2 regions of the Intestinimonas sp. HCP28S3_D6 genome follow, and region 1 is predicted to be linked to the other one. Evidence: riboswitches for the same ligand, from Rfam matches in the RefSeq annotation. Region 1 holds a riboswitch; the other holds the start of a gene.

Region 1 (9,252 bases):
AGGAGGGTCTCGCCGTACTCGGTGGCCACGCACACCGTGGCGTCCAGCCCCTGGGCGAGCATCCACTCGGCCAGCGCCCGGCCCTCGCCGGTGCCGCCGAAGAGCAGGATCTTCATCCTCAGCCCTCCCGCTGGAGGTAGCCTCTGGGGGTCACCATCTTGCCGCCCAGCAGTTTGGTCTGGCTGCTGCCGATAAAGACGGTGGTGAACATATCCACCTGGGTATCCCGCAAGGCGCCCAAGGTGGTGATGTTCCCCTGCTCCCCCTCCCGGCCGATGTTCTGCACATAGCCGCAGATGGTGTCCGGGGACTTCCCCGCCGCCATCAGGATGTCGCAGGCCCGCTTCAGATGGTCGGGGCGGCTGTGGCTGGCAGGATTGTAGAGGCACAGGACGAAGTCGCCCTTAGCGGCACATTCCAGCCGCAGGGCGATCTTGTCCCAGGGAGTCAGCAGGTCGGAGAGGGAGACCACGGCAAAGTCGTGGGTCAGGGGGGCGCCCAGCACGGCGGCGCCGCCGCAGGCGGCGGTGATGCCGGGCACCACCTCGATCTCGATGGAAGGATACTCCTGGGCCACCTCATAGATGAGGCCCGCCATACCGTAGATGCCGGAGTCGCCGGAGCACACCATGGCCACGTCCCGGCCGGACACCGCCGCCTCCACCGCCGCACGGCAGCGGTCCACCTCACGGCGCATACCGGTGGACATCATCTCTTTCTCGGGGAACTCCTCGCGGATGAGGGCGATGTAGGCGGTATAGCCCACGATGAGGTCGGCCCGCTCCAGGGCCTCCCGGGCACGGCCCGTCAGGTCCCGGCCGGCGCCGGGCCCCAGGCCCACGACTGTCACTCGCATGAATCAATCTCCTTTTTCAGAAAAGCGGATGGTGAGGGGGACCTGGCTCACCGCCACGGTGACCCCCTCCCCCGCCTGTTTTGTTACGATCAGGGTGCCGCCCCGCCGGACGGCGGCGCGCTCACATACGTTGTCCACCCCGGTGACCCTCTTCACAAAGGGGGACGGGGTGAAATCCCCCGGCACCGCCAAGAGTTCTTCTGCCGAATAGGTGGTGAGGGGCAGGCCCAGGCTCTGGCAGAAGGCCAGTAGGCCGGGCTCGTCCTTCTTGAGGTCGATGGAGCACACCGCGGCCACCCCTTTGAGGGAGAGGTGGTGGTCTGCAAAGACCCGCTCCACCGCCGCCGCGATGGTATCCGCCGCCGTGCCCCGGCGGCAGCCGATGCCCAGATGGAGCACCGGCGGGATGAGGCGGACAGTGTGGGGAAAGGGGGTCTTTTCCGGGTCCAGGGTGAGGGCAATGCCAGTCTCCGCCGGTCCCTCCACTACCCCCCGGGGCAGTTCTCCCTGGATAGGAAAATCGCTTGACAGCCCTACGGAGCCCCCTGACAGCAGGGAGGCAGACACCCGTTTGGCCCCCTCGCGTCCGTCAAGGAAAAAACCTTGCTCCCTGGCCCACTGGTCCACAGCGAAGAACCCGTTCACATCGGTAGCGGTGGACACCGCCGCCGCGCCGCCGGTGAACCGGGCCACCAGCCGAGCCAGGTCGTTGGCGCCCCCCACATGGCCGGAGAGGAGGGGGACGACGAAGTGTCCCGCCTCGTCCACCGACACCACAGCGGGGTCGGTAAATTTATCCTTCACATAGGGGGCGATGGCCCGGACGGCGATGCCGCTGGCCCCCACAAAGAGGAGGGCATCGGTGTCGGCGAACCGTTCCCCGGCCCACTCCCCCAGGCTCCCGTAGCCGGGGAGCCCCGTCTCCGGCGACAGCCGCTCCGGCACCGCCAGGGCGCAGCTGTGGCCGATCTCCACCAGGTCGTGGGCCAGACTTCTGGCCAGCCCGATTCCCCGGCGGGTAAAGGCGGTGAGGGCGATCTTCACTTGCTGGCCTCCCGGTAGCCGTGGGTGAAGGCGGGGTCATAAAGCTTAGAGCGGTCGTACTTGTCCCCCAGGAAGCCGCCCACGGTGATGAGGGCGGTCTTGGTGACGTGGTGCGCCTTGGCGGTGGCGGCCAGGGTAGACACGGTGCAGCGGTAAACCGCCTGCTCCGGCCAGGTGGCCTTGTAGACGATGGCGGCGGGGGTATCGGGGGCGTAGCCGCCCTCCATCAGCTCCTTCTCCACCTCCTCCAGCAGACCGGTGGAGAGGAAGAGGACCATGGTGCAGCCGTGGGAGGCCATCTTGGAGAGCTTCTCTCCCTCGGGCACCGGAGTGCGGCCCGCCATGCGGGTGATGATGACGCTCTGGGACACGTCGGGGAGGGTGTACTCGGCCTCCAGGGCGGCGGCCGCTCCAGAGAAGGAGGAGACGCCGGGGGTCACGTCGTAGGTCAGGCCCAGCTCGTCCAGCAGGTCCATCTGTTCCCGGATGGCCCCGTAGAGGGAAGGGTCGCCGGTGTGGAGGCGGACGGTGTCCCAGCCCTTGGACTCGGCGTCCTTCATGACGTCGATGACGGCCTCCAGGGTCATGGACGCGCTATCGTAGACAATGCAGCTCTCCTTCTTGTAGTCCAGCAGGGCGGGGTTCACCAGGCTCCCGGCGTAGATGATGACGTCGGCCTCCCCCAGGAGCTTGGCCCCCCGGACGGTGATGAGGTCGGCGGCTCCGGGGCCCGCGCCGATGAAGTGGATCATGCGCACAACTTCCTTTCACGATGAGATGGGGTGCAGGGCGGCCAGCCGGTCGGCCCCCGCCGTCTTTCCCAGAATTCCATAGCGGTTGGAGAAGAAGATGGCCTCAATGGCCATCTCCGCCCCCGCCCGGCGTTTGAGCTGTTCGTCTAGGGCCTGGGTCAGGGAGGCCATGACCGCCTCCCGCAGTCCGGCCCCATCCAGGATGGCCACGGCGTCGTCGGTGGTGACGGCGCGGTAGAGGGCCTCCACCGTGGCCCGTTCCCCGCCGCACAGGGCGGCGTGGGTGCACAGGGTCTCCCGCCGGCCGTCGGCCACCCGGGAGTGGGTGTTCATGACCCCGGCGGCCACCTTGCACAGCTTGCCCACGTGGCCCACCAGCAGCAGGCTGCGGAAGCCCAGACCGGCGGCGTGGTCGATAGACTCGCCGATGTAGTTGGAGCAGGTGCACCAGCAGCCCAGCCCCAGGCCCAGCACCTCCCGGGCAAAGGTCTCCCCGTAGTTGCCGGGAGTGACCACGATGTCCGTCGCCCCGGCGACCGCCAGCATGTCCTGCTCCAGCCGGAGGGAGTCGATGAGGGCGGCCTCGCTCATTGGCCGGACGATGCCGGAGGTGCCCAGGATGGAGATGCCCCCCACGATGCCCAGCCGGGGGTTGAAGGTCTTTTGGGCCAGCTTCTCCCCCTCGGGGGCGGAGATCACCACCTTCAGGCCGCCGTCGCAGCCGTGGTCGGCCATAGCTGCGGCCACCTGCTGCCCGATCATCTGCCGGGGGACGTGGTTGATGGCGGCAGCCCCCACGGGCTGATCCAGGCCGGGCTTGGTGACCCGGCCTACCCCTTCTCCGCCGTCAATGGTGACGCCGGGGGCGTCGCACCGCTCCACCCGGGCGAAGATAAGTGTGCCGTGAGTGGCGTCGGGGTCGTCGCCCCCGTCCTTCCGGACGGCGCAGGAGGCCCAATCCGGGCCGGAGGACGGCTCCAGCAGCTCGGCCTCCACCGGAATACCCGCCGGGGTGTCGATGCGCACCGCCGGAGGAAGCTGGCCGGTAAGGAGGAGTTCTGCCGCCCCTCTGGCCGCCGCCGCTGCGCAGGTGCCCGTGGTGTAGCCGCACCGCAGCCGCTCCCGCCCCACGGAGATATAGTGTTCGAAATCGCTCAAATCATCCACCTCCCGGGGCTTTTGAGACACAAAACGGGCCCTTTCCTGGATGGAAAGGGCCCGTAACGGCACTGGTCTGGTCCTCTCCACCTAAGAGCAACACGATCGCTCCGCACGGCAGGTCTCCTGGCTCACGCTTCCTCCTCAGGCGTCCCTTCTCAGCCCCTTGGGCCAATGGGTGGTTCACGCCCTCGTCCGCGCTCACAGTAGAGGTAAGACTGCGCCGGATTTACACCGGACTTCCCTTTTCAGCAGCTGCGTCGCTGCACCTGTGCGGATGAATATCAAATTGTCATCAGGCCGTTCCTTCCGATGGGCCGGCCTAACGGATACATTATAGCAACTTTGCAGCAGGAAGTAAAGGAATACTTTCCCCGGGGCTCAAAAGCCCCGGCTCCACTCAGGCCGCATACCGGCGCCGCTCTCTAGAGCCCGGTCCAGCTGGGCCAGGAAACGGTCCCGGTCCTCCGGCAGACTTCCCTTCAACGGAACATAGTTGGAGGCATGGTCACAGGTAAAGTGGAGGGGATCCACCTCCAGCTTTTCGATGAGGAGCCGGGCCTCCCGTAGGCTGTCCATGGGGGTGATGGGCTGGAACTTCCCCGCCTGGTAGTCGGCATAGAGCTCCGTGCCCGGATAGAGGGTCAGGGTGAGGGCGGAGAGGTGCCTGGGCTTCATCTCGTTCATCATGGCGGCGGTGTCCAGGATATGCTGTTCACTGCCTTCCCGGCCACCCAAGCCCAGCAGAATCATGACCCACAGATCCATGCCCGCCTCCCGGAGCCGTGTTCCAGCCTCCAGCATTTGACTGGCACCAACGCCCTTTTTCACCTTTCGCAGGAGCTCGTCGCTCCCCGTTTCCACCCCCAGATAGGCCCGGGCCAAGCCGTGCTCCCGCAGGAGCTTTAGCTCCTCCGGGGTCTTGGTAAGAGTGCTCCGGGGGCCGGCGTAGGTGGTCACCTTCTCCAGAGAGGGGAAGGTGGCGTAGAGGGTATCCAGAATGGTGATGAGATCATGGGTGCGCATGATGATGGCGTCGCCGTCACAGAGGAATACTCGCCGCACATCGCCGTAGTAGGCCTTGGCCATGCGGATGTCTTCCAGAATATCTGCCATGGGCCGGATGTGGAACTTCTTGTCCCGGTACATATTGCAGAAGGTACAGGTATTGTTGGAGCAGCCCACCGTGGCCTGGAGCAGGTAGCTCTTCCACTCTCCCGGGGGCCGGTAAATATCGCCTTCGTATCTCACAAATGTTCCTCCGTCAGTTCTTTCAGGGCTTGATAAAGGGCGTCCATCTCCTCGTCGGTGCCCACGCTGATGCGCAGGTAGTCGGAGATCCTGGGCCGGTCAAACCAGCGCACCAGGATGCCCCGCTGCCGCAGGCCGTCCAGCAGGGTCTTGGCGGCAATCTTGGGGTGATGGACAAACAGGAAGTTGGCTTTGGAGTCGGTGACCATAAAGCCCAGCTCCCGCAACTGTGCCGACGAACGGTCCCGGGTGGCGGATACCTTGGCTGCCTGGGCCTCGAAATAGGCCTCGTCGGCGATGGAAGCGGCCGCCGCCGCCTGGGCACACCGGTCTACGGTATAGGAGTTAATGGAGTCCCGGACGCACCGGAGGGCGGCCATCAGGTCGGGATGTCCCAGGGCGTAGCCCACCCGCATGCCGGCCAGGCCGTGACCTTTGGAGAGGGTGCGGACTACCACCAGGTTGTCGTACCGGTCCACCAGGGTGTCGGCGGAGATGCCGCCGAAGTCGATGTAAGCCTCGTCCACCAGGACCACCGCCTGGGGATTAGCCTCCAAAATGCGGATCAAGTCCTCCCGGGACACCTCTAAGCCCGTGGGGGCGTTGGGGTTGGCCACCACCACGCCGCCGCTGTCCCCGGTGCAGAAGGGAGCCACCGGCAGGGAAAAGTCCTCCCCCAGGGGGATGAGCCGAGGGTTGAGGCCGAAATACTCGGCATAGACGGCATAGAAGGTGTAGGTAATGTCGGCAAAGCACACCGGCCGATCGGGGTCGAAGAAGGCCTGGAAGCAGAAAGCCAGCACCTCGTCGGAACCGTTGCCGGGGAAGACCTGCTCCGGGGAGAGTCCGTGGGCAGCGGCGATGGCGGCGCGGAGGGCGGCGCACTCCGGGTCGGGGTAGAGCCGCAGCCGGTCGTCCGCCGCCTCACGCAGGGCCACCAGGGCCTTGGGTGACGGGGGATAGGGATTCTCATTGGTGTTGAGCTTGATAAAGACCCGGTCCTTGGGCTGTTCCCCCGGCACATAGGGGACCATATCCCGGATCCGGCGGCTCCAGTATTTTTTCACGGCTGTTCCTCCTCCCGCAGGATCTTCTTGATGTTCTTCTCCGCCTTGCTCCGGGGCAGCATGACCTCGTGGCCGCAGCCCTGGCAGCGGAGCCGGAAATCCATCCCCACCCGCAGCACCAGCCATTCCTTGCTGCCGCAGGGGTGAGGCTTTTTCATCTCCAAAACATCGCCCAGACGCACATCCATGGTGGGCGCCTCCTTCCCGCAAATTACAATTATTTTATTATAGGTTCCCGGACCGCTCCTGTCAATTCCGGCTTTCCCGGCGCATATAGTGACATATCCGCAAAAAACGGGACCATAGAAAGGAATGATCGGGATGCTCAGCCGTTTTCTTCCCGAGGGCAGACGCCTGGAGACGCCGGAGAACCGGGCCGCCTGTTCCTCTCTGTCCGGGCTGCTCTCCGCCCGGGACCGGGACCAGATCCTGGAGGGCATGGCCCTCTCCTGCTCCCCGGAGCACGACCTCACCGTGGCCCTGGGACCCTTCATCGGGGTGATCCCCCGGTCGGAAACCGCTGTGGGGGTGGCAGAGGGCACCGTCCGGGACATCGCCATTCTCTCCCGGGTGGGTAAGCCGGTATGTTTTCTGGTGGAGCGGGTCATGGAAGGCCCCGACGGTCCCCGTCTCCTCCTCTCCCGCCGCCGTGCCCAGCTGCTGGCCCGTGAGGCCCTCATGGCCCGGCTGCGGCCCGGCATGGTCATCCCCTGCACCGTCACCCACTTAGAGCCCTTCGGCGCCTTTGTGGACATGGGCTGCGGCCTGGTGTCCATGATCGGCCTGGAGCAGATCTCCGTCTCCCGTATCCCCCACCCCGCCTGCCGCTTCACCGTAGGGCAAGAGATCTTCGCCGCCGTGGTGGATACCGACCCCAACCTGGGCCGGGTGCGGCTCACCCACCGAGAGCTGCTGGGCACCTGGGAGGAAAACGCCCGCCGCCTTGCCACCGGCATGACGGTGGCGGGCTGGGTCCGTGGCATCAAGGACTACGGCATTTTTGTGGAGCTCTTCCCCAACCTGTCCGGCCTGGCCGAGCCCCGGGAGGACCTGCGGGAGGGTGACCGGGTCTCTGTCTTTCTCAAATCCATCCTGCCCGAGCGCATGAAGATCAAGCTCCTCATCATCGACCGGCTGCCCCCGGAGCCCACGCCGCCTCCCCTCACCTACTTTATCACCGACGGCAGGCTGGGGCACTGGCGCTACGCCCCTGAAGGCTGCCGGAAAACGGGCCTGGAGACCGATTTTTTATAAGACCTTTACGGCGACTCGAACACATGTTAGAATGGAGGGGAACTTTCCCCTCCATTCTTTTTTCGGGAGGTCTTTTTATGGCGTACCGGCCTCTGGCGGACGAGATCCGCCCCACCAGCCTGGACGAAGTGGTGGGCCAGCGGCACATTCTGGGCCCGGACGGGCTGCTACGGCGCATCATCGAGAGCGGGAACATCCCCAACCTGGTCTTTTATGGCCCCTCCGGCACCGGCAAGACCACCGTAGCCAACCTCATCGCCGCCCGGACCAACCGGGCCCTGCGGCGGATCAACGCCACCACCGGCTCCCTCTCCGACGTGAAGGACGTGCTGGCCGACGTGGGCACCATGTTGGCCCCCAACGGCATCCTCCTCTACTTGGACGAGATCCAGTACTTTAACAAAAAGCAGCAGCAGTCCCTGTTAGAGGTCATCGAAAAGGGCGACGTCACCCTCATCGCCTCCACCACCGAGAACCCCTACTTCTACGTCTACAACGCCGTGCTCAGCCGGTCTACCGTCTTCGAGTTCAAGCCGGTGGAGGCCGCCGATGTCCTCCCCGCCATCGACCGGGGCATGGCCATCATGGCCGGCCGGCTGGGGGCGGAGCTCTCCTGTGAGGACGGCGTGCGGGAAGCCATCGCCTCGGCCTGCGGCGGCGACGTGCGCAAGGCTATGAACGCGGTGGAGCTTTTGATGAACACCGCCCGGCGGGAAAACGGGGTGCTACGGGTGACCCTGGCCGACGCCCAGGTGGTGGCCCAGCGCTCCGCCATGCGGTATGACCGGGAGGGGGACGACCACTACGACATCCTCTCCGCCCTCCAGAAGTCTATCCGGGGCTCCGACCCTGACGCAGCCTGCCACTACCTGGCCCGGCTGCTGGAGGCGGGGGACCTGATCTCCGCCTGCCGCCGGCTCATGGTCATCGCCTGCGAGGACGTGGGACTGGCATATCCCCAGATCATCCCCATCGTCAAGGCCTGCGTGGACGCCGCCAACATGCTGGGCCTCCCTGAGGCCCGTATCCCCCTAGGGGACGCAGCGGTACTCATGGCCACCAGCCCCAAGTCCAACTCCGCCCACATCGCCTTCGACGCCGCCCTGGCCGACGTCCGGGCGGGCAAGACCGGAGACTATCCCCGCCATCTCCAGAACAAACACGCCGACTCCGCCGGTATGGAGCGGGAACAGGGCTACCTCTACCCTCACGACTTCCCCCACCACTGGGTACGGCAGCAGTATCTCCCCGACAGCCTTCTGGGAACCCGGTACTACACCTACGCCGAAAACAAAGCCGAACAGGCGGCCAAACGCTACTGGGAAGAGATCAAGGGACCCGATTTCTAAACGCAGAAAGACCCGCGGTTTACACCGCGGGTCTTTTGTCATGTTTCATCTTCGATCGATCCAGTCCTGGACACCGTTCATCAGCTTGCTCAGGTGCCAACCGTCCAGAAGGCGGTGGTTGAGCTGCACCGCGTAGGGCAGCAGAAGCCTCTCCTCCCGCTTTTCAAACTTTCCCCAGGTCACCCTTGGAATGGAGTCGTCCGGGTTGATGTAGCGCGACAAGTTTTTTGAGAAATTGGGACAGCATACTTGAGAAAAAACGGGCCAATCTTAGAAGCATTTCCGAGCCTGCTCGCTTGCGTCAACCGCCCCCCCAGAAGCACGGGAGCGGCACACGCAAGAGGGCGGGCTCAAAGCATACGGGAGGAGCGACGAATAGCCGCCCCTCCCGTGCTTTTTGCCCTCTTGTGGGTTAGGTTACTACCGGCCCTTTACGGGCCGTTTTGCGGGCCTCTACGGCCCTTCGGTGGGTGTCCCTGGGGCGTTACTCCTCCGGCTCGAGAGTGCCTTCCTCCTGCGCC
Region 2 (9,252 bases), on a different contig from region 1:
GAGGTACTCGTTGGCGGAGTATACTCCGTTGAGGGTCTCGCCGGGGATGCCCATAAAGGAGGGGAGACCGGCGCCGGAGGCTAGGTAGACGCACTCGTAGCCCATGTCCTCCATGAGCTCGTCCACGGTGAGCACCTTGCCGATGACCATGTTGGTCTGGAACTCCACGCCCATGGCCTCCAGAGTGGCGATCTCCTTGCGGACCAGCTCCTTGGGGAGACGGAACTCGGGGATGCCGTAGACCAGCACGCCGCCGGGGGTGTGGAGGGCCTCAAAGACGGTGACGGCATAGCCCAGCTTGGCCAGGTCGCCGGCGCAGGTGAGGCCGCTGGGGCCGGAGCCCACCACCGCCACCTTGTGGCCGTTGGGGGCGGCCTTCACCGGCTCCTCGTGAGCATGTTCACGGTGCCAGTCGGCCACGAAACGCTCCAGGCGGCCGATGGCCACCGGCTCGCCCTTGACGCCCCGGACGCACACGCCCTCGCACTGGCTCTCCTGGGGGCAGACCCGGCCGCAGACGGCGGCCAGGGTGGTGGACTGGGACAGAACCTCATAGGCCCCGGCGAAATCCTCCTCGGCCACCTTGCCGATGAAGGCGGGGATGTCGATGCCCACGGGGCAGCCGCTGTGGCAGGGCTTCTTGGGGCAGTTGAGGCAGCGCTTGGCCTCCTCTACGGCCATCTCGGCGGTATAGCCCAGGGCCACCTCGTCAAAATTGTGGCTGCGGACCTCTGGGTCCTGGCTGGGCATGGGGCATTTTGTCAAACTCATATTGGCCATGGTCAGCGTACCTCCTGGTTCAAAAGATTGCAGGCTTCCTCCCGGGCGTGGACCTCAAAGTCCTTGTACATGGCGCCCCGGTGGATGGCCTCGTCAAAGTCCACCTCAAAGCCGTCGAACTCCGGCCCGTCCACGCAGGCGAACTTGGTTTTGCCGCCCACGGTGAGACGGCAGCCGCCGCACATACCGGTGCCGTCAATCATGATGGGGTTCATGGAGACCACGGTCTTGACGTTGTACTTCTTGGTGACGGCAACCACGAACTTCATCATCACCAGGGGCCCGATGGCAATGACCTCGTCGTACTGCTCACCGGAGGCGATGAGCTCCTCCAGGGCGGCGGTGACCAGGCCCTTCCGGCCGCAGCTGCCGTCGTCGCTCATGAGGACGAACTTGTCGCTGCAGGCGCGGAACTCGTCCTTCAGGATCACCAGATCCTGGTTCCGGAAGCCCACCACGCTATGGACCTCGGTGCCTTTCTCATGAAGGGCCTTGGCCACCGGCAGGGCGATGGCGCAGCCCACGCCGCCGCCCACAACGCAGACCTTCTTGAGGCCGTCCAGCTGGCTGGCCCGGCCCAGAGGACCCACGAAGTCGTGGAGGGACTCGCCCTCCTTCAGGGCGTCCAGCTCCATGGTGCCGGCGCCTACGATCTGGAAGATGACGGTGACTGTGCCCTTTTCCCGGTCGTAGTCGGCTACGGTGAGAGGGATGCGCTCGGAGTCGGCACAGGCCCGCAGAATGACAAACTGGCCGGGCAGGGCCTTTTTGGCAATGAGGGGGGCTTCCACCACCATCTTGGTGACGGTGGGGTTTAGGGGTGTTTTTTCTACGATACGGTACATGATGTGCTCCTCCCTTAGGCAAATATGTGCTGGTAAAAAGAAAAGCAACCGCCGTAACCAGCCCGTGCGCACAAGCACTTCGTTACAGCCGTTGCCAAGTCAATTTCACGCTATTTAGTTTAGCACATCTCATAGCAAAAGAACAGGTGAAAATTCAGGTCTGCAAAAAAATTATAAGAATGCACAAATACAAACCCAGCAGGCTGTGCGATTTCCACAGAAAACAGAGAGAACACGACAAAAAGCAGGTCCATCCCCTCCGGCAACAGCCGGAGGGGATGGATTCCTGCTGATTTACAGGCCGGGATCGCAGCTGGTGGAGAGGAGGTCCTCCCAGGTCTGCCTCCGGACCATGAGTCCGGAGCGGCCGTCCTTCACCAGGGCCACCGCCGGGATGGGGTTGGAGTTGTAGTTGCTGGCCATGGAGTAGCCGTAGGCGCCGGTGGAGAGGACGGCCAGAATGTCTCCGGCCTCCAGAGCGGGGAGGGTGGCATCCCGGAGGAGGACGTCTCCTGACTCGCAGCACTTGCCGCACACCGTCACCGTCTCTGTGGTGGGAGCCTCTGCCTTATTGGCGGCGATGGCCCGGTACTTGGCCTGGTAGAGGGCGGGACGGATGTTGTCGGTCATGCCACCGTCTACGGACACGTACTTCCGAACGCCTGGGATGTCCTTGATGGAACCCACGGTGTAGAGGGTGATGCCGGCCTCGCCCACCACGCTGCGACCGGGTTCGGTGACCACCGCCGGACGGGGGAGGCCCAGGTCCCGGAAGAAGGCGTCGATGCGTTCCATGAGAGGGTCCAGGTACCAGCCGTATCCTCTGGGCTCCTCGTCGGTGTAGCGGATGCCGAAGCCACCGCCCACGTTGAGCTCGGTCATGGCAAAGTGGTAGCGGTTCCAGGTCTCCTTCACTAAGCCAAGTACCACCTCCAGGGCCTCCAGGTAGGGCCGGACCTCGAAGAGCTGGGAGCCCACGTGGAAGTGGAGGCCCAGCAGGTCCACCCAGGGGGAATCGATGGCGGCCTTGATGGCGGGGTAGATGATGTCCTCGTCCAGGGGAATGCCGAACTTGGAGTCTTTTTTTCCGGTGATGATGTAGTCGTGGGTGTCGGCCTTGACGCCGGGGGTGACCCGGTAGAGGACCTTCATCTTCTTGCCCTTCCGGGCGCAAATAGACTCCAGCAACGAGAGCTCCTGAAGGCCGTCGATGATGATGCGGCCCACGCCGCTCTCCACCGCCAGCTCCAGCTCGGCGGGCAGCTTGTTGTTGCCATTGAACTCGATGCGCTCGGCGGGGAAGCCGGCGGAGAGGGCGCAGGTGAGCTCACCGCCGGAGACCACGTCCACGCACAGGCCGGCGTCCTTCACCAGCCGCAGCAGGGCGGGGGTGCAGAAGGCCTTGGCGGCATAGGCCGCACGGGTGTTCTCCCACTTGTCCAGGAACTCGGTGTGAAGGGCCTGGAAGCGTCCCTCTAGGGCGGTCTGAGAGTAGACGTACAGCGGGGTGCCGTAGGTCTTGGCTAGGGTGGTGGTGTCGCAGCCGTCAAAATAAAGGGTGTTGTCTCGGATCTCCATGCACATAGGTGGTTCCCTCCCGATCTTTGGTGAAGGGGAGCGGGGGCTCCCCAAAATCATCTGGGCACTATTATACCAGCTTTGGCCCGGGGCGCAACCGGAAACCCACAAAATGGGACTTGTTTTTTGGGCGCAGACGGCGTGCCGCCCGGACAAAAAGGGCCCCGGACATGGTGTCCGGGACCCTTTTCGCGTATCCTACAAACAGGAATGGCAGGATGTGATATGTCCCCCTTCCCGTAAAAGGGGTGTGTTTAGCGGGGCCGCTCCCGCTCCTCTGCCATCCGGCGGGCGATCTCTTGAAACTTGGCGGTTACATAGCCGTAGTTGTCCCTCTGGTGGGGCAGTGTGCAGCGGCTGCAGTCCTTGATGCCCTTTTCCGTGTAGCGGAAGTTGCCGCCGCAGTCGGGTCCAAGGGCGTAGAGGGGGCAGTAGCAGAAGAGACAGTTGAAATTGTCCGGGTCGTTGGTGGGATGGCAGGGGAAATACTCGCACTGGAGATGGGAGAAGAAGGAAAAGGCCTTACCTTTCCAGTTGGGGGCGCCGGCGCGGTCACGTTCACTCATGGCGGACTCCTTTCCATCGTGGCGGTCTCCAGGCAGCAAAAAAGCTGCACGGCCTGAACAGCGTGCAGCAATGGCCCCCCGCCAGACAGGGCGGAAGCGCGGCACCCTCCCAGGCTCGGAGAGGTTTTTGTGTGCGTCATACGCAGGCAGGTATTCTGACTTCGGCGTCCAGCGCGGTCCCCGCCTTCCCGGAGCACTTACTCCAGTGACATCTGGGGACCCCTCCGCCAACACAGCAACGGCTTTGTGCGGGATTCTCACCCGGCTTCCCTTGTGCAGCGCCATCGGCGCACCTGCGTACCAGAGATATTCACTTGCACCGGGGGGAAGTTCCCTCCGGTACCTATCATCATAGCGGCTTTTCCCTGCCCTGTCAAGTGGACTTTTCCCCCACAGGCGCCGGAGCGGTGGAAAAAAACTCCCCGCCGTCGTGAGACGGCGGGGAGCGGAAAAACGGTGGTTACATGAGGTAGAAGAGCATCTTGGCCACTTCGGACCGGGTGACGGAGTCATTGGGCCGGAGCTGGTTGTTGTAGCCGGAAATAATGCCCTGGCCCACCAGGGACTCCACGTAGGGGAGAGACCAGGCGGGGACGGAGGCGGTATCGCTGAAGGTCAGGGACTGGGTCACATAGCCCTTGCCCTGGATGCGGCCCAGAATGGTCATGGCCTCGGCCCGGCTGATGGAGGCGGTGGCCCGGCCCATGAGGACGCCGTTATCCAGGCTGCCTTTGATGATGCCCTCGGCGTACATGGCTTTCATGGCGTCCACACACCAGGAGGGAGTGGTGTCCAGATCGGCGAAGGGGAGGGTGACATCGGAATAGGCGGTGAGATCCAGACCCATCCAGCGGGCCACCATCAGGGAGAACTCACCCCGGGTAATGTTCTTATCGGGCTGGAAGAGAAGGCCGGAGCTGGACTCCACACCCTGAACCACACCCATGTCATAGAGGTAGGTGGTGTAGAGGTCGGCCCAGTGGGCGGTCATATCCACGAAGGGGCTCTGAGAGGTGGTGGAGCCGTCCTCGTTGATGGTGGGAAGGATGTTGTAGGAGCCGCGGCCCACATTGCCGCTCTGGTCCACGGCGGTGATGGTGAGTCGGTGGAGCTTGCCGTCGCTGATGGGGAGGGTATAGGTCAGGGTGCCGGTGGACTCATTCCAGGTAAAGTTCACACTCTTGCCATCCAGGGTCAAGGTGATGGCCGACTTGGCAAAGTCCTTGTCCACGTTGTCGGAGACGTAGCCGGTAAGCTTGCCGTTTTCGGCGGTCACGGTAACGGTGGGGACGGTCTCGTCGGTCAGCGCCTCAGTAGCCGTGGTGAACTGATCCAGATAAATGGTGCCGATGGCCTTCTCGCCGCCGCCATAGACCACGGTGAGCCCCTGGAGGGCGGCGGTGCCCTCAGGCAGGGCGGCGGTCAGGTGCTTCCAGCCGGTGAAGTCCAAAGCGGAGAGAACCACGTCGCTGGTGATGCCGGCACCGTCGGCGATGGTGGCGGTGAGGGTGTTGCCGGAGCCGTCGCCGTAGACCCACATGCTCAGGTAGCGGTCGCCGGTGGGGATGGCCAGGGAGGAGCCCAGAGAGGCGGAGCCGGTCTCGCCGGCGCTGTAATCCACCCGGGCACTCTGCTTACCGTAGCGCACCAGATCGCCGGAGGACTCCCGGTTGATCACCGCGTTGGAGGAACTGGTGAGGGCGGAGAGACCCTCATCGGTCTCGAAATCGTCCAGCGTGTTGATGTGGCCGGCCACGGTGATGGGGATGGTGATGTAGGTACCGCCGGCGCTGACAGTGAGATTGCCAGTGGCACTCTTGGCACCGGCGGTGAAAACGCCGTTTTCATCCACGGTGCCGACGGCGGGGTCAACCGACCAGGTGTAACAGGTGTCCTGACTGGTGAGTGCGATCTTCTTCCAGACCGCGCTGGCAGTGAGATCGATGCTCTCCTGGGGGTCCAGGGCGATGGAGGTGACGGGAGCCCCGGTGGCCTGGTTGGTCACCGAGATGGAGTCGGGAGTCTTGACCACGGTGATGGAGGCGCTGCCCTCGGCCCGGTTGGCAGAGGCGGTGACCTGAGTGGTGCCGCTCTCACTGCCGGCGGTAAAGACGCCGTTTACGTCCACGATGCCGTCGCCGTTGCGGATGGACCAGGAGACGGCGGTGCTGTCTGAGAAGGTGTAGCCGTTCTCATCCACCGGGGTGGCGGTGAGGGCCAACTGGGTACCGGAGAGGACCACCGAGTCGTAGGGGGTGACATAGTAGTGGTCCAGCACCCCGTTGGGCTTGAGGCTGGAGACCAGGAAGATACCGTTGCTGACGGTGCGCAGGCTGCCGTCGGAGGGGGAGTTGAGGATCTCCATGGCAGAGGACCCCGGCATGGTGGCGCCGATGGTGGTGGAGCCGCCGCCATCCAGAGCCACGGCCTCTACGCAGCCCAACTCAATGAGCCGCTGGGCCACCTGGGTGAGGGTGGCACCCACGCTGTAACCGGACTGCCGGCCGTCGATGGCGTAGAAGATCACACTGCCGTCGGCCTTGATGCCGATGGCGGTGCGGGGGTTGGCGGTGGAGTCGGTCTGGGGTCCCACCTGGCCATTGGTGACGATCTTGTAGTAGCCGCCGATGGCGGTGACCACATCATTCCACCGACTGTCGGCGGCGGTGACGTCGATGCTCACCTGGTCGCCAGGCTTCAGGGAGGACACCTGGCCCAGGAGCCATTCGTTGTTCTGTTTGTTGACGGTGAGGACCAGCTTGTCCTCGGGGATCTGGATGGAGGTGGTGGACTCCAGCACTTGATCAACGGTGCACACCAGACGACCGCCCACGGTGAGTTCATCGGAGAGAAGCAGAGAGGCAGTGACCTCGTCCACCTGGCGGGTGCCCTCAGCGGGGGTGGTGGTCTCCAGGTTCTGGGAATCGGTGGCAATGTCGCCGGAGGATGCGGCATCTGTGCCCGGAGCTGTTGTCTCCGTAGGAGTCTCCGCGGCAGCCTCCGAGGCGGTGCCGTCGGTGTCGGTGACGTCCAAATCTACGTCCACGGTCTGGCCCACATTGGTGGTGACGGGGGTGAGGATCACGTCGTAGCCAGGACTGGTATGTTGGGTGGTGGTGCTAAACTCGTCAGTATAGAGGTAGAGACCACCCTCATGGGTGCCGTCAGCGGCGGTGCGGGTCTTGTTCACGTCGGTGACCCGCATGGTGGAGCCGTTGAAGGTGGCGGTGACGGCCAGGTCGGGTTTGCCGATAAAGGCGGTGCCATCGGCCAGGAAGCCAACGGCGTAGTAGCCGCCGGAGGTGGTGCGCAATACGCCGTCGCTGATAATGACACCCAGGGCATTGCCGGTAGACAGGTCGAAGAAGTCGCCGTTGACGCCGCCCACCACCCGGAGCCCCTGGGCCTCCAGAGACTTGGCCATGGTGGCCAGGTCCTGCCGGGACATGAGCTTGTCCCCGTAGACCACCACGGGGTAGACGCCATCGGCAGGGGAGTAGGAGATGTACCGCTCGGTGCGCAGGTCGGACTTGGAGTTGCTCCAGAAGACCTGCTCCACCAGATCAGAGCCGGGCGCCAGGGAGACGGTGCCGCCGTGGAGCTCGTCGCCCAGAGCGATGGACGCGGACGCGGCGGGGGAGAGCCCCACCAGAACGGCCAGGGTCAGCGCAGTGGCCCGGATGCCAAATCGTTTCATGCTGTTGCCTCCAAAAATCATTGCAGGGTGAAAGGGAACGGGACTGGCCGTTGGGCGGCCCATCCATGATAGGTATAATCCTAACACACCCCCCCTTTTTTGTAAACGGCAGAGGCTGGGAAAAGCTGTCGTTTTGCTGGGGGAGAGACCAATGTTAGGAAAAAGTTAGAATGCCTGCGCGGCAAACGAAAATCCCGGCAGACCGGGTCATGACGGCCTGCCGGGACGGTATACGGGACGCTGGGATCAGGGGGTGGATGGCTCGGAGGGAGGGGGCGGCGGAGGTGTTTTTTGCACTTTGGGAAGGGTAGTCTCCAAAGTGGCGCTCTCTTGCCGCTCCAGCAGCTCACCGATAAGCTGGTTGGAGATGAGGAAGCCGATGGGAGTGAGCCGCCAGCGGTGCCCGTCCCGGGCTGCCCAGCCGTTGTGCTCATATTCGGCCAGCTTGGCCTCGATGGGGTCGAAGTTCATAAAATATTCCCGCCGGTACTCCCACTCCTCGATGCCGCGGGTGGTCCGCAGTCGGAGCATCAAGTACTCTCCTGAACGCTCCCGCTTGGGGATGAGGTCGTCGGAGTCGATGATGGGCTTGCCGCCCAGCACGCCGTCAATGTAGCCGTCCAGGTCCCGGAGGAAGGAGAAGCGCCGGCCGCCGAAGTCGGAGTGAGCACCGGGGCCGAAGCCCAGGTAGGGCCGGGTGAGCCAGTATTTCAGGTTGTGCCGGGACTGGAAGCCGGACTGGGCGAAGTTGGAGATCTCGTACTGGCGATAACCGGCATGCTCCAGCCGGGCCACCATCCACAGGTACATGTCGGCCTGCATGTCGTCGTTGGGGAGAACCTCACCTCGGGACACACGGGCACACAGAGGGGTGCCATCTTCCACCTTCAGGCCATAGCCGGAGATGTGCTGGGGCTGAAGGGCGATGGCCTTCTCTACCGAGTCCTGCCACATAGCCATGTCCTGGCCGGGCAGACCGTACATCAGATCCAGGGATAAGTTCTTGATCTTGGCCTCCCGGATGGCGGCCACCGCCTCCTGGACCTGCTGGAAGGTGTGGGGCCGGTGGAGGGCGGCGAGCTCGTCGTCGTGGGCGGACTGCATCCCCAGGGAGACCCGGTTGATCCCCGCCCGGCGGAGGCGCACCATGCTCTTTTTGTCCACACTCTCGGGGTTGGCCTCCATGGTGACCTCGGCGTTGCCGGCCACCTCGAACTTCCGCCGGATCACGGAGAGCAGCTCCCGGATGCGCTTTTCTCCGTAGAAGCTGGGGGTTCCGCCGCCGAAGTAGATGGTGTCCACCAGATAGCCCTTGGCCTGGGGGGCGGTCTCCTTGATGTGGGTCAGCAGAGCCTTCTGATAATCATCCATGCGTTCGGTGCGGCCGGACAGGGAGTAGAAGTCACAGTAGTCGCACTTGCTTTTGCAAAACGGTATGTGGATGTAAAAGCCCAGCTGCTTTCCCATGGCGGTCCCACCTTATTATGGAATCGGATTGATCTATTTCATTATACCGCGTTTTTCCCCTGATGGCAATGAAGAGCGTGGAATTTCCGGTGGAAAGCAAAATAGACTGGACAGGTGGGAAATGCATGCTATACTGAAAACAACATGTAAAATTTATCTTTTAGGAAGGAGAAACGGTCTGTGGAGCGCATGGAAGCGCCGGGTGGTGTGAAAAAACAGGTGCGGCGGGTGAGCCTCACTGTGCCGCCGGAGCGGGCGGGGCAGAAGGTGGACACCCTGCTGCGGAAGGAGCTGGGCCTCTCGGGCACGGTGATCCGGC

Evidence for each region. A riboswitch is a leader RNA that binds a small molecule or an ion and turns the genes downstream of it on or off. The one in region 1 is predicted to bind cobalamin.
Region 2: it holds a riboswitch for cobalamin, as region 1 does, so the genes downstream of both, ACTNBK_RS09745 (cysteine-rich small domain-containing protein) here and cbiD (cobalt-precorrin-5B (C(1))-methyltransferase CbiD) in region 1, are expected to answer to the same signal.

What each region holds. Positions count from the first base shown of each region.
Region 1 is NZ_JBQHTM010000005.1:75,280-84,531, reverse strand. Features, by position in the region: gene cobK (precorrin-6A reductase) at 1-116, opposite strand, end outside; gene cobJ (precorrin-3B C(17)-methyltransferase) at 119-856, opposite strand; gene ACTNBK_RS03125 (cobalt-precorrin 5A hydrolase) at 860-1,900, opposite strand; gene cobM (precorrin-4 C(11)-methyltransferase) at 1,897-2,652, opposite strand; gene cbiD (cobalt-precorrin-5B (C(1))-methyltransferase CbiD) at 2,668-3,810, opposite strand; cobalamin riboswitch at 3,910-4,099, opposite strand; gene ACTNBK_RS03110 (radical SAM protein) at 4,192-5,061, opposite strand; gene hisC (histidinol-phosphate transaminase) at 5,058-6,128, opposite strand; gene ACTNBK_RS03100 (DUF951 domain-containing protein) at 6,125-6,316, opposite strand; gene ACTNBK_RS03095 (S1 RNA-binding domain-containing protein) at 6,450-7,382, shown strand; gene ACTNBK_RS03090 (replication-associated recombination protein A) at 7,460-8,731, shown strand; gene ACTNBK_RS03085 (CatA-like O-acetyltransferase) at 8,777-8,953, opposite strand; gene ACTNBK_RS03080 (CD1375 family protein) at 9,216-9,252, opposite strand, start outside.
Region 2 is NZ_JBQHTM010000025.1:30,755-40,006, forward strand. Features, by position in the region: gene gltA (NADPH-dependent glutamate synthase) at 1-780, opposite strand, end outside; gene ACTNBK_RS09735 (sulfide/dihydroorotate dehydrogenase-like FAD/NAD-binding protein) at 783-1,625, opposite strand; gene lysA (diaminopimelate decarboxylase) at 1,920-3,209, opposite strand; gene ACTNBK_RS09745 (cysteine-rich small domain-containing protein) at 3,458-3,769, opposite strand; cobalamin riboswitch at 3,898-4,081, opposite strand; gene ACTNBK_RS09750 (phosphodiester glycosidase family protein) at 4,230-7,466, opposite strand; gene hemW (radical SAM family heme chaperone HemW) at 7,713-8,933, opposite strand; gene ACTNBK_RS09760 (RluA family pseudouridine synthase) at 9,123-9,252, shown strand, end outside.